2 regions of the Lysobacter capsici genome follow, and region 2 is predicted to be linked to the other one. Evidence: predicted binding sites of a transcription regulator. Region 2 holds the regulator's gene; the other holds the start of a gene.
The links. Region 2 encodes sigma-54, which starts transcription at its own class of promoters, with help from an activator protein. Its sites were predicted from a motif close to TGGCACGNGCNTTGC; they were not measured.
Positions count from the first base shown of each region.

Region 1: the regulator sigma-54 is predicted to act here: its motif matches at 4,342-4,356, upstream of pgaA (poly-beta-1,6 N-acetyl-D-glucosamine export porin PgaA).

Region 1 is NZ_CP076103.1:3,761,483-3,768,687, reverse strand. Features, by position in the region: gene pgaC (poly-beta-1,6-N-acetyl-D-glucosamine synthase) at 1-176, opposite strand, end outside; gene pgaB (poly-beta-1,6-N-acetyl-D-glucosamine N-deacetylase PgaB) at 226-2,139, opposite strand; gene pgaA (poly-beta-1,6 N-acetyl-D-glucosamine export porin PgaA) at 2,160-4,250, opposite strand; gene KME82_RS15600 (GH92 family glycosyl hydrolase) at 4,562-7,205, shown strand, end outside.
Region 2 is NZ_CP076103.1:1,505,782-1,512,986, reverse strand. Features, by position in the region: gene lptB (LPS export ABC transporter ATP-binding protein) at 1-684, shown strand, start outside; gene KME82_RS06125 (RNA polymerase factor sigma-54) at 776-2,212, shown strand; gene hpf (ribosome hibernation-promoting factor, HPF/YfiA family) at 2,641-2,967, shown strand; gene KME82_RS06115 (PTS sugar transporter subunit IIA) at 3,020-3,484, shown strand; gene KME82_RS06110 (IS1595 family transposase) at 3,594-4,244, opposite strand; gene hprK (HPr(Ser) kinase/phosphatase) at 4,759-5,709, shown strand; gene rapZ (RNase adapter RapZ) at 5,805-6,671, shown strand; gene KME82_RS06095 (hypothetical protein) at 6,927-7,205, shown strand, end outside.

The DNA.
Region 1 (7,205 bases), 2.3 Mb from region 2:
ATCGACACGAACGGCGCGTCGTCCATCGCCGGCGGCGTGGTCCGCGGCAGCGAACCGCGTTCGCGGCGGAAGTAGTAGTACAGCCCGCCGGAAATCCAGAAGAACGACATCACGATCGGGTAGAAGAACGCGAACTGGAACAGCAAGGCGAGCAGCGGGCTGGCGGCTTGATTCATGACGGTCTCGGGACGATCGATCCGATGCGCTGGGCGGCGGGGGCGCCGCTCAGCGCTCGATGTAGGGGAAGCCGCGCGCGGACATGATTTCGCGCGCGTCGCGGGTCGAGGGCTGATCGTCGATGAAGTTGTCCGGGTACCAGGCCAGGTGGCGCGCACCGTCGGCCTGCAGGCGATGGGCCATGGCTTTCAGACGCGCGGCCGGGATTGGTTTGTCGCGCTGGCGCCAGTCGACCGTCTGCAGTTCGAAGATCGTGCGCGCCAGGCCGCGCGGCGACTGTTTGACCTGCGCGACCAGATGATCCATCCACGCCTGCGGATCGCGGCTGTTCTCCATCCACGGCATCGCCATCACCGCGGTGTAGTCGTAGGCGCGGTTGAACGCGGCCAGGTCCTGGGCGAACCAGGCCTCGCTCTTGGGATCGAGCACGGGCGCGGCGAACAGGTTGCGCACGGTGATCAGTTTCGGCCGCCACTTGCCGGCGGCGCGCGCGAGTTCCTGGGTGAAGTCGATCAGCGCGGCGGTGCGCGCGGCCGGATCGGCCGGCGCCTGGCCGCGCAGTTCGTCCTCGCGCAGCAAGGCGTCGTCGTGGAACAGCAGGCCTTCGGTGTAGCCGCTGATCGCGAGGTCTTCGTAGATGTCGGCGACGATGCGGCGGGTGTCGGGCTCGAATGGATTGAGGCGGAAGGTTTCCTTCGGATTGCTGGCCTTGATCGCCAGGCGATCGCGCAGGGCCGCGTCGGGCAATTCGTAACCAAGCACCGGCAACCACGCGAACACCTTGACGTGAGCGCGGGTCTTGAGCTGCCAGGCGACGCGGTTGTACAGGTCGGCGCGCATCGGCATGTGCCGGTTCGGGAAGTACAGCGCGTCGGCCGAGCCGTTGCCGTCGGGATCGGCGAAGGCCTGCAGGAAGATGTGGCTCGGGCCGATCTGCTTGACCCGCTCGATCAGCTTGTCGAGATTGCGCGCCTGCTGGGCCGGGTCGGCGTCGTACACGTAGTCCAGGTCGATCTGCAGCGCGCGCACGCCGTCGAGTTCTTCGTCGTGGCGCAGCTCATAGGCCAGGTCGTTGACGGTCGGGTTGTCGAACATCAGCAAACGCGCCAGCCCGTGCAGGTCGGCGCCGATCTTCTGGTGGCGGCCTTCCAGGTCGAAGGTCACGGTCATGCCGAGCTGGTCGGCGATCGCGTTGGTCTGGCTGTTGTAGGCCGCATACGGCCACACCACCGACTGCGGCGCGATGCCGAGTTCGCGCTTGATCTTGGCGGCGCTGTCGGTGAGGTCCTTGCGCACCCGCGCCAGGTACTGCGCTTCGGTTTCGTAACGCTGCGTCTTGCTGTCCCATTCGCGGGTGATCGCCGCGGGCATGGTGTTGCCCTGCGGGTTGGAGGTCACGCCGCGGTGCAGGTTGTCGCTGTGCGAGGCGATCTCGATCAGGCCCGAGGCCTGCATCTCGCGCAATTGGTCCCAGGTGACGAAATCGTCGTGGGTGAACATGCGCGGGCCGTAGTCGACCTGCTGCCCGCGCGGCAGATCGACCCAGCCGGTCACCACCGCCATCAGTGCCGGATAGCGGTAGGCGCGCAGCAGCGGGAAGACGTGGGTGTAGATGCTGCGCAGGCCGTCGTCGAAGGTCAGCAGCACGGCCTTGGGCGGCAGCGGCTTGCCGCCGCGCGAGGCGGCGATGACGTCGCTGAGCGGCACCGGGCGATAGCCGTGGCCGGACAGCCAGTCCAGGTGCGCGGCGAAGTTCTGGGTGCTGACCGCGTAGGCGTCGGGGTCGCCCTTGCGCGCGACGTCGTCGCGGATGTCGTGGTAGCTCAGCACGAGCAGTTCGCCGTTGCCCACCTCGACCCGGGTCATATCCGGCGCTTGCGCGGTCGTGCTGGCATCCGCGGCCCAGGCCGAACCCACGCTCGCCATCGCCAGCATCAACACAAAAATCATCCAGCGCCGCATCGCGCCGCCCGTCAAACCGCTCATTGCTCACCCCAACGGAAAGTCATATCGAAGCCCAGCCGGTCTTCGCGCACGCCGTCGTAGACGGGGCGCGACCAGTTGATGCCGTAGTCGAGCGTGCGGCCGGTGGCGAAACGCCACTCGTGTTCGTAACGCACTTGCGGCACCCAGTAGCTGCCGTAGCCCTGCTGCCAGTACGGCCCGGCCTGCACGGTCAGGCGCTGGCGGAAGTGGCGCTCGTAACGTCGCCAGGCCAAGTGATCGATGCGCAGGCCCAGGTTCACCGACGCGTCGCGGCTGGGATTGAAGTAGGGCACCTCGCTGTCGCGGCGGCTGGCGCGGCTGGTCGCCAGATCGGCCAGGCCGTCGATCAGCAGATGCGGCTGGGTGTACAGACGCTGCGCGCCGCTCAAGCCGAACGCGGTGCGGGTGTTGTCGTCGCTGTAGCGCAGTTGCTGCGCGCTCGCGCTCAGCGAGGTGCGTTCGCTCGGCGTGTAGCGCAGGCCCAGGCTCAGCGCGTCGGCGTCGATGCCGGCGCGGCGCGCCTGCAACGAAGCCTCCGGCGTGCCGCGATACCACGACGCGGTGCCGCGCCACAGATCGTTGAAGCGCCAGCCGGCATCGAGGTAGTAACCGGTGCGGTCGCTGCGGTCGAGCCAGCGATCGTTGGCGCGGTCGACGCCGAAGCCGACGGTCAGGCGATCGTAGGCGTACAGGCCGCCGACGCCGCTGCGGCGGTCGTGGACGCGGTCGGTGCCAAGCGCGCCGTTGGGATAGTCGGCCCAGGCGTCGCGCGCATGCGCGGTCAGGCGCCAGCGGTCGTGGATCAGCGGGCTCATGATTTCGAAACGGTGTTCTGCGTCGCGCGAGCCCAGCGGCGAGGCGGTCGCGCCGCCGCCGCGCGCGTCGCTGCGGCCGCCGGCGGTGCCGATCAGCCATTGCCAGCCCATGCGCTGGTCCCAGGATTCGGCCATCTGCTTGACCTGCACGTCGCGCGCGCGATTGGCCAGCAATTCGTCGTGGATCGGCCGGGCGAGGTCGACCCGGTCGTGTTCCAGGTACGCGCCGATCTGGCCGACGCGCGCGCCGACGTTGGTCGGCTCCATGGTGCTGGCCATCTGGAAACGTTCGAGCGCGCGATCGATCCAGCCGCGCTTTTGATAGGTCACGCCCAGGTCGCTCTGCAGGCCGGCGTTGCTCGGTCCGATCGCGGCCATTTCCTCAAGACGCCGCTGCGCGCCGACCGTGTCTTCGCCGTACAGGCGGATCATGGTCTGGTGGCTGTCGGCGTCGTAGTGGCGCCAGTTCTCGTGGCTTTCCTTGGCGCCCTTGACCCGCACGAACGCCGGCTCGGCGGCCTTGATCTTGTCCAGTTGCGCGTAGGCGTCGTCGAAGCGCTCGCTTTCGGAGTAGGCGTAGGCCAATTGCAGCTGCGAGTCGTTGTCGTCGGGCCATTCGCGCACGACGTGCTCGAGCACGCTCGCGGCTTCCTCGGGATGCTTGTCGGCGAGCAGCGAGGCGCCGACCTTGGCCAATGCGTACATCGGCAGTGGAATGTTTTCGGCCTGCAGCGCGCGATAGCGCTGTACGACCTCGGCGTGGCGCTCGAGATGGTTGAGCATCACCAGTTCGTCGAAACGCGTGCGCAGGTCGGCCTGTTGCTGCGCCGGGGTCTGGGGGGCGCGGTGCTGTTCGAGGATGCAGCGGGCGTCGCGCATCTCGGTCAGGCGCTGGGCTTCGTTCTCCGGAAACAGGGTACCCCACAGCACTCGGCGGGCCAGGCGGTCCGAGCTCAGGCGCTGGCGTTCGGCCTCGCTGAACAAGTTCGGCCGGGCCTGCGCGAGGTCCCAGGCGCGCTCGGCGCCGCCCAGGTCGGCCAGGGTCAGGACTTGCAGCCGGTACAGTTGCTCGTCGTCCGGACGCTGCGTTTGTGCACTTTCGATGCGCGCCAGCGCAGCCAACCACTGCCGATCCGAACGCAGGCGCTCGATCTCGGGCAGGGGGTCTGGGGTGGATTCGTGACGCGTAACGGCAAAAGCTGACGTGACAGGACAGGTTGCGGCTGCGGTCGCCAAAGCGATGGAGAGGGCAAGACGATGCTGTATCGGCATGGGCGACCGAGTTCCGTATGGCGGGGGAGGTTTCAGAGGGTGAAGCAGTGCCAAATGAAATGTGATTCACATCACATTGCTGGGTATTGACGCAAAAGCTGTGCCAAAGCCCTGTGAATACGACCCTGATCGCGTGTCACAAGTGCTTGTCTGAATTGGTTTTTTTGCGGAGTGAAGCGGTCGCCGGATGCTGCGTCGCGGTTTGACAAGCCTGATTTAGATCGATTCAAATCGAGATCAAGGGGCGGTGGTAACGTTTTCAGTACCACGGCGAATCACGGGCGGGATCGCCCGCGCGAACGGGAGCGGGCATGTCGGCAAACAGTAGCAATCGCCGTGGCGGCGGCGCGGGCAACGGCGCCTGGACCTCGGCCCTGGTCGGTCTGATCGGTGTGTGCATGGCCCAGGGCGCAGTCGCCAAGCCGGCGCGGACCTTCTGGACCTCGTTCGAAGCGGCCGATCCGCCGCTCGCGCTCGGTCCGGCCGACAGCCCGCGCCTGAGCGCCGACGGCGGCCCGCCCGCGGCCGCGGCCCTGACCGCCAAGCCCGAGGTCGGCTTCAACGGGCTGCGTTCGCTGCGTTATGAAGGGATCGGCGGCGGCGAGCAGCTGGCGCAGGTGTTCAATGTCGATATCGCGGTCGGCAAGGACAGCGAGTTGTCCTACAAGGTGTTCCCGCTGTCGGCGGCGAACCAGCCGAGCCGGCCCGGACAGCCCGCGGTGTCGGCGCTCGACAATCTGCGCAACGCCTCGACCTATGTCGCGATCGATCTGCTGTTCGACGACGGCAGCCGCCTGTCGCAGCGCGCGCCGCTGGACCGTCACGGCTTCGCCTTGACCGCGCGCGGCCAGGGCCAGGCGCGGCTGCTGTATCCGGATCAATGGAACGCGGTCGCCAGCCGCATCGGCGAAGTCGCGGCGGGGCGGCGCATCCGCCAGATCCTGGTCGTGCACGACGGCGATCGCGGCCTGGCCTATCGCGGTTATCTCGACGATCTGCGCATCGGCCCGGCCGCCACCACGCCGGTGTCGGACGCGCAGGCCGCGCAGCATCCCAGCGACTACGTCGACACCCGCCGCGGCAGCAATTCCAACAGCCGCTATTCGCGCGGCAATACCTTTCCCGCGGTCGCGCTGCCGCACGGGTTCAATTTCTGGACGCCGACCACCAACGCCGGTTCGAACTGGATCTACCAGTACCAGGAGCGCAACGGCGAGGACAACCGGCCGCGCATCGAAGCCTTCGCGCTGTCGCACGAACCCAGCCCGTGGATGGGCGACCGCCAGAGTTTCCACATCCTGCCGGCGCTCGGCGGCGGCGCGGTCGAACTCGATCGCGGCAAGCGCGCGTTGAGCTTCGGCCACGATCAGGAAACCGCGCGCCCGGATTACTACAAGGTGCGTTTCGACAACGGCCTGATCGCCGAACTGACCCCGACCGACCACGCCGCGGTGATGCGCTTCACCTATCCCGACGCGCAGGCGCGATTGCTGTTCGACCAGCGCGACGAACACGGCGACATCGTCGCGCACGTAGACGGCCGCGGCCTGAGCGGCTGGACCGAAAGCAAGAGCAAGCTGTCGACCGGCGCGAGCCGGCTGTATCTGTATGCGCGTTTCGATCAGCCCGCGCGCACGAGCAAGCGCGAAGCGCCCAGCGCCGGCCGCGATCGCGTCTCGGCCTGGTTCGACTTCGATCTGACGCAGGCGCGCGAACGCCAAGTCACCCTGCGCATCGCGACCTCGCTGATCTCGGTCGGGCAGGCGCAGCGCAATCTGGAGCTGGAAATCGCCCAGGACGACAGTTTCGATACCGTGCGCGAACGCGCGCGCGCGGCCTGGGACGCGAAGCTGGGTATCGTGCGCATCGACGGCGCGCCGGAACACGAACGCGCGACCTTGTATTCCAACCTGTATCGCTTGTTCCTGTACCCAAACAGCGGCTACGAGAACACCGGCAGCGCGCAAAGCCCGCGTTATCGGTACGCCAGCCCGTTCTCGCCCGCGGCCGGCGCGAGCAACGACGAACGCACGGGCGCCGCGGTCGTCGACGGCAAGGTCTACGTCAACAACGGCTTCTGGGACACTTACCGCACCGCGTGGCCGGCCTACGTGCTGCTCACGCCGAGCGCGGCCGGCGAGATGATCGACGGCTTCGTCCAGCAGTACCGCGACGGCGGCTGGATCGCGCGCTGGTCCTCGCCGGGCTATGCCGACCTGATGGTGGGCACCAGCTCCGATGTCGCCTTCGCCGACGCCTGGCTCAAGGGCGTGCGCAATTTCGATGTGCGCTCGTTCTATCAGTCGGCGATCCGCAACGCGTCCAGCGTCAGCACCGTGCCGGGCGCCGGACGCAAGGGCATCGAACGGGCGATCTTCAGCGGTTATGCCGACAGCACGGTCGACGAAGGCCTGTCGTGGTCGATGGACGGCTACATCAACGACTTCGCGATCGGCCGGCTGGCCTCGGCCCTGTCGCGCGAACCGGCCGGCGACGATCCCTACCGCGAGCATTACGCCGACGACGCGGTGTACTACCGCAACCGCGCGCTGGGCTACGTCAACCTGTTCAATCCAAGCGTGGGCTTCTTCGTCGGCCGCCATCGCGACGGCCGCTGGCGCTACACCGCCAGCGAATTCGACCCGACCCGCTGGGGCGGCGACTACACCGAAACCAATGCCTGGAACATGGCCTTCCACGCGCCGCAGGACGGCGCCGGCCTGGCCGCGCTGTACGGCGGCCGCACCGCGCTGGGCAACAAGCTCGATCAGTTCTTCGCCACGCCGGGCACGTTCGAGGTCGGCAGTTACGGCGGGGTGATCCACGAAATGATCGAAGCGCGCGACGTGCGCATGGGCCAGTACGGCCACAGCAATCAACCTTCGCACCATATTGCGTACATGTACGCCGCAGCCGGGCAGCCGTGGCGGATCCAGGAAAAGGTGCGCGACATTC
Region 2 (7,205 bases):
CAGCGCGAAGTCGTGCGCGACTTCGGCCTGACCCTCGACGCCGGCGAAGTGGTCGGCCTGCTCGGCCCCAACGGCGCCGGCAAGACCACCTGCTTCTACATGATCGTCGGCCTGGTGCCGGCCGATGCCGGCTCGATCGTGCTCGACGGCAAGGACATCACCGCCGAGCCGATGTACGCGCGCGCCAAGTACGGCGTGGGTTATCTGCCGCAGGAACCCTCCGTGTTCCGCAAGCTCAGCGTCGCCGACAACCTGCGCTTGGTGCTGGAACTGCGCGACGACCTCGACCGCGCCGGCATCGAACGCGAACTGGGCAGCCTGATGGACGAACTGCAGGTGACCCATGTCGCCGACCAGCTCGGCGCCAGCCTGTCCGGCGGCGAACGCCGTCGTGTGGAAATCGCGCGCGCTTTGGCTGCACGCCCGCGCCTGATGCTGCTGGACGAACCCTTCGCCGGTGTCGACCCCATTTCGGTCGGCGAGATCCAGCGAATCGTGCGCCACCTCAAGAATCGTGGGATCGGTGTCCTCATCACCGACCACAACGTGCGCGAAACCTTGGGCATTTGCGATCGTGCGTATATCCTGAACGACGGCGGCGTGCTCGCGCAGGGGGCTCCGGACGCGCTGCTGGCCAATCCCGATGTCCGTCGCGTCTACCTGGGCGAAACGTTCCGCTTGTAACCTGTTGGTTGCCGGGCGCGTAACGACGCCCGCGACGCGCGACTCGGCCGCCGTCTCAGGTCGCCTATTCAGGTCGCGTCTGCAATCGATGATGAAGCCCCGCCTCCAAGCCTCACTCGGACAACAGCTGGTGATGACGCCGCAATTGCGGCAGGCGATCCGCCTGTTGCAATTGTCGGCCGTGGAACTGGAGGCCGAGCTCGCCACCGCCGTGGAAAGCAACCCGCTGCTCGACTGGACCGAGCCGTCCGCGGCCGAGGACGAGCCGCGCGTGGTCGTGCCCAGCGGCGAGGAAGGCGGCGGCAGCGAGGCCGGCAGCAGCACCGAGGCGCCGGTCGCCGAACCCGAGTGGACCCTGGACGACGGCGAGACCTGGTACGAACGGGTCGGCCCGTCCGATCACGACGAAGACTCGCCCGCGGCCGAACAGGTCGCCGACGCCGAGACCCTGCTCGATCACCTGCTGTGGCAATTGCACCTGAGCCCGCTGTCGCAGCGCGACCGCAGCATCGGCGTGGCGCTGATCGAGGCGATCGACGACGACGGTTACCTGCGCGAACCGCTCGACGCGATCGCCGCCTCGCTCGCGCCGGAGCTCAGTGTCGGCGAAGACGAAGTCGCCACCGTGTTGCATCAGGTGCAGCGCTTCGATCCGGTCGGCGTGGCCGCGCGTTCGCTCGGCGAATGCCTCAACCTGCAACTGGGCACCTTGCCCGACGACACGCCGGGCAAGGCGCTGGCCGCGCAGATCGCCAGCGGCCCGCTCGAGCGCCTGCCGCGCGTCGGCGTGGCCGGGCTGGCCAACGAACTCAAGCTCGACACCGCCCAGGTCGACACCGCGGTGCAGTTGCTGCGCTCGCTCGACCCGCGTCCGGGCGCGCAGATGGGCGCGATTTCCACCGACACCTACGTCACGCCCGACGTGGTGATCTGGCGTCAGCAGGGCCTGTGGCGGGTCGCCTTGTCGGATGCGATGCGTCCGCGCATTTCGATCCATCGCGGCTACGAAGGCATGATCCGCCACGCCAGCGCGTCCGACGCGAGTTACCTGCGCGGCCATCTGCAGGAAGCGCGCTGGCTGCTCAAAAGCCTGGAAGCGCGCGGCGATACCTTGCTGAAAGTGGCGCGCTGCCTGCTCAAGCAACAGGCCGCGTTCCTTGAATTCGGCGACAGCGCATTGCGGCCGCTGACCTTGCGCGAAGTCGCCAACGAAGTCGGCCTGCACGAATCCACGGTCTCGCGCGCGATCGCGCGCAAGTACGCGCGCACCCCGCGCGGCACCATGCCGCTGCGCGCGTTCTTCGCCTCGGGCATCGACACCGGGTCCGGCGGCGAAGCGTCCAGCACCGCGATCCAGGCGATGATCCGGCGCCTGATCGAAGCGGAGAATCCGCGCAAGCCGCTGTCCGACGCGCGCCTGGCCGAAACCTTGAAGGCCACCGGCGTGCCGGTCGCGCGCCGCACCGTCGCCAAGTACCGCGAAGCGATGAGCATTCCGTCCTCGCAAGATCGCGTGCGCATGGCCTGAGGCCACCGCGCGCGACCGTTTTCGCGCATCCCTAACGCCAACCCATCGGGATATCCCGCCGAGCGGGCCTTGCGTCTTTCGCGCTTGGCCGTTGTCGCGCGTGCGGCGAAAAACTGCGCAATCTTTATCCGCCAAGGGCTGCAGCGCTCACTCACCCGATCTCACCGGCCCCGCGCAAACCTCCGGCCTTGCCGACTTGAGCCATTGCGAAACTTTTACATCTCGTGGAAATACTTGGCCGATCAAGCATTTCCGCCCGGGATAAGACCAAAGGCCTAACCCAGCCCCTTGCGCCGCAGGCTCAGCATGCGATGCTGGACTCCCTGGTCGGTTATTCGCGGTCAGGGCGTCACCCGGTTCCGTTTCGGTCCGGCAAGACCGGTCGGAACACGTTTCTGCATTCACCCGCGACGTGAAGGAGGTCCCCGATGCGTATCGAAACCCACGGCCAGCAGATTGAAGTCACCGCTCCGCTGCGTGATTACGTTGAAACCAAGCTGGCCCGTCTGCAACGCCACTACGACCAACCCTTCGACGTGCGAATCCAGCTCAGCCTCGACAAGCCCGACCATCGAGCCGAAGCCACCGTCCTGATCGCCGGACGCACCCTGCACTGCGACGCCGCCACCATCGACATGTACGCCGCCATCGATCTGCTCGCCGACAAGCTCGACCGCGCATTGATGAAGCACAAGAGCAAGCAGGTCGATCACCATCGCGGCGAAAGCCTCGCCCGCAGCGGCGAATTCGGCTGACCCTTCCCGTCCTTCCGCGCCCGCTTTCCGCCAGCCACTCAAGCACACCGCCATGCCGCTTTACGAATTGTTGAGCGCACAGCGCGTTGTCATCCTGGAACACCCCGGCGATCGCAATGCAGTGCTTGATACCGCCGCGCATCTGCTTTGCGAAGGCCATCCACGGATGACCGCCGCGCTCAGCCAAGGCTTGCAGGAACGCGAAACACTGGCCAGTACCGCGATAGGCCATGGCGTGGCCATCCCACACGGCCGCACGCCGCTGTTCGAACACAGCCGTGCGGCCTTTTTGCGGCTCGCGCAACCGGTGGACTTCGGCGCGACCGACGGCCAGCCGGTGGACCTGGTGCTGGCGATGGCGGTGCCCGAGCATCACGTGCAGCAGCATCTGCAACTGCTGGCCGAACTGGCCGAACGCTTCGCCGACGAGGCGTTCCGCGACCGACTGCGCGCCGCGCCGGACTTGGCCGAGTTGAGTTATCGGTTGCTCGATTATTGCCGGCGCAGCGCGGCTTGAGTTGCAGGCAGCTCAACGCTCGACAAGATCGCCTCGTCCCCACCTGTCGACCCCCCCTTTGTAAAAGGGGGCCAAGGGGGATTCGCTTTGGGGCTGTCCTAGATAAGGGTTATAGCCCAACCCAGTCCCGCAGCGTGTTGAGCTGCTGACGGGGCGTCCCATAGTTGAAACGGAACTCGCACTCTTTCAGGAACAAGAAGAAATTCTTGCGCGGAATGCCGTTGTACTTGCGCAAGATCCGCTTGGACTGATTCCAGAAGTTCTCGATGCCATTGATGTGGTTCCCACGACGGGTCACGAACTCATGCCGGTGATTCACCCGGCGATGCTTGAAGCCCGACACATCCAGGATGTTGTAGCTGGCCAGGTGATCGGTGTAGACCACCGAATGGGCCAAAACCCGGGTTTTTAAGGCCGTCAGCAAGGTCTGGCTGCGGGTGTCGGCAATCGGCAAGGCATACACCTTGCCGTCGCGCTTGAGGATGCCGAACACGCAGACCTTGCCCGCGGCGCCTCGTCCTCGCTTGCCTTTACGCGCTCCGCCGAAGTAACTCTCGTCGCACTCGAAGACCGCCATTTCCGGCTCGACTTCGGCCATCTGAGCGGCAATGCATTGGCGCAGCTTGTGGAAGTACAGCGCAGCGGAGTTGCGATGAATTCCCACCAGGTCGGCCGCGGTACGGGCGGTCGCTTGGGCCACGAACAACTCGACCAGCCTGAGTTGGTCTTTTTTCCTTATCCGACAGCGACTTATCGCCATTTCTCATCCTAGATCGAATTCTTATCTAGGACAGCCCCTTTGCTTTTGCACTTGCCCGGCGACTGTTCGAAGAGCAAAAGCGAATCCCCCGCGCTGAGGAACCGCTCGACTTCGAACCTGCGCCGGGCGCTCGCCCCCTTTTACAAAGTGGGCATGAGTAGCGCGCACGAGCGGCGAAGCGTTGGCGTGCATCGCAGCGCGAAATGACGTACCGGTTCTTCTTCCTGCCACCAAATCGCTTCGCCCCCGCCTACCGATTCCCCCCTTTGAAAAAGGGGGGCCAGGGGGGATTTGCTTTTGCTTTTGCTTTTGCTTTTGCTTTTGCTTTTGCTTTTGCTTTTGCTCTTGCTTAGCCACTCACCCGAAAGCAAAAGCGAATCCCCCGCGCTGAGGTATCGACTCGACTTCGCCCCCCGGGCGCTCGCCCCCCCCCCTTTTACAAAGTGGGCAGCGCTAACGCATACGGGCAGCGCCCCAGTGCGACACCACCGCCCTTTGCTCGTAAACTTCCCCCATGAGCAAAAGCATCCGTGCAGGCGAACTGTTCGAACAGCAGCGCGACCGCCTGGCGCTGCGCTGGTTGGCCGGCCAACGCGGCGACGGGCGGCTGGTCGAGGCGGTTAATACGGTCGCGCGACGGCCGTCGCTGGCCGGTTATCTCAATGCGATCTACCCGAACAAGGTCCAGATCCTCGGCACCGAGGAGCTGACCTGGCTCGACGGGCTGGATTCGCGGCTGCGCTGGGAAACGATCGAGAAGATCATCCAGTTCCGGCCGCTGGCGCTGGTCATCAGCAAGGACCAGCCCTGCCCCGAGGACCTGCGCATCGCCGCGGAGGAAACCGACACGCCGCTGTGGGTGTCGCCGCGGCGCGGCCACGAGCTGCTCAATCACCTGCAATACCACCTGGCCCGTGCGCTGGCGCCACAGATCACCCTGCATGGCGTGTTCATGGAGATCTATTCGATCGGGGTGCTGATCACCGGCGAATCGGGATCGGGCAAGAGCGAACTGGCGCTGGAATTGGTGACGCGCGGGCATCGCCTCGTCGCCGACGACGCGCCCGAATTCACCCAGATCGCCCCCGACGTGCTCGACGGCACCTGCCCGGACATGCTGCAGGACCTGCTGGAAGTTCGCGGCCTGGGCGTGCTCAATATCCGCCAGATGTTCGGCGACACCGCGGTCAAGAACAACAAGTACCTGCGCCTGATCGTGCACCTGACCAAGCCGATGAGCGAACCGAAACCGGCCGGCATGGAGCGCCTCACCGGCGACAGCGGCCTGCGCCGGGTGCTCGATCTGGATGTGCCGATGATCACCCTGCCGGTCATGCCCGGCCGCAACCTCGCGGTGTTGACCGAAGCGGCCACGCGCCTGCACAGCCTGCGCATGAAAGGGCTCGACCCGGCCGCGGCCTTCATCGCACGGCACAGCAACTTCCTGGAGCGCGGCGAATCGTGAGCACGACCTCATCCCATGGCGCCGGTCCGCACGCGCCGACCGAACCGCAGCAGCGCGAGTCCGACGCGCTCGAACCCAGCCTGCTCGAACCGAGCATGTTCACCCTGGTGATCGTCAGCGGCATGTCCGGCTCGGGCAAGTCGGTGGCGCTCAACACCTTCGAGGACCTGGGCTTCTACTGCGTCGACAATCTGCCCGCCGAGTTGCTGCCGCAGTTCGTGCAGAACGTGATCAAGGCCGAGGACGGCATGCCGACCAAGCTCGCGGTCGGCATCGACGTGCGCAACCGCCACAGCGATCTGGCGAATATTCCCGAGTGGTTGTCGGCGGTCGGCGCGCTCGGCGCGGACCCGAAGCTGGTGTATTTCGAATCCAGCGACGCGGTGCTGCTCAAGCGCTACGCCGACACCCGCCGGCGCCATCCGCTGAGCCAGTTCGGACTGGCCCTGGCCGATGCGATCTCGCTCGAACGCCAGGTGCTCAAGCCGCTGCGACAGATCGCCGATGCGATCGTCGACACCAGCGAGCTCAACATCCATCAGCTGCGCCGCCACGTCATCACCGAATTCGGCCTCGGCGGCGAAGCGGGCATGTCGCTGCTGTTCGAATCCTTCGCCTACCGCCGCGGCGTGCCGGCCGATGCGGACTTCGTGTTCGACGCGCGGGCGTTGCCCAATCCGCACTGGAATCCGGCGCTGCGCCCGCTGTCGGGCCGCGACGGCGGCGTGCGCGACTACATGGAAGCGCAGGCCGACGTGAATCTGTACGTCGAGCAGATCAGCCAGTTCCTCGACACCTGGCTGCCGCGCCTGCAGGCCGACAGCACCCGCAGCTACGCGACCATCGCCTTCGGCTGCACCGGCGGCCGCCATCGCTCGGTGTATCTGGCCGAACGCCTGGCCGAGCACGCGCGCACGCGCGGCTGGAACGAAGTCGCGGTGCATCATCGCGAGCTGGATTGAGGTCAGGCGCAATCGCGCTGCCGCGATCGCGCTGTCTGCCCCATCGAGCGGATCACGCATATCGCCTGCACGGCGATGCGCGTAGTCATGCACGAACACGACGCCGGACTGAACCATCCGTAAGCCGGTTCGCGCATCGCACGGCTCGACTTACGAAATTTTCCCATCGCCATGCCGCGATGCTTGCATCCGTCCACGTAGGGTCGAATCGCACGGAGACCAATCTCCGGCCTTCCACCGCTACGGAGCCGCGACATGAACCCCATGACCCGCAGCCTCAGCCAGACACTGAGACCGCTACTGAGCCCCATGCTGCTCGCCGTTGCGACGCTGAGCCTGAGTGCGACCGCGTTCGCGCAGCACAGCCCGACCACCCCGCCCGGCACGTCGATGCAGCGCACCGAGCCGCCGGTCAACGACCAGCGCGGCGACAGCCGCACCCCGCCGGCGCCCAACGATGCGATCGGCCCGGCCACCTTCGCCGAACTCGACGCCAACGGCGACGGCAAGATCAGCCGCGACGAAGCCGCGCTC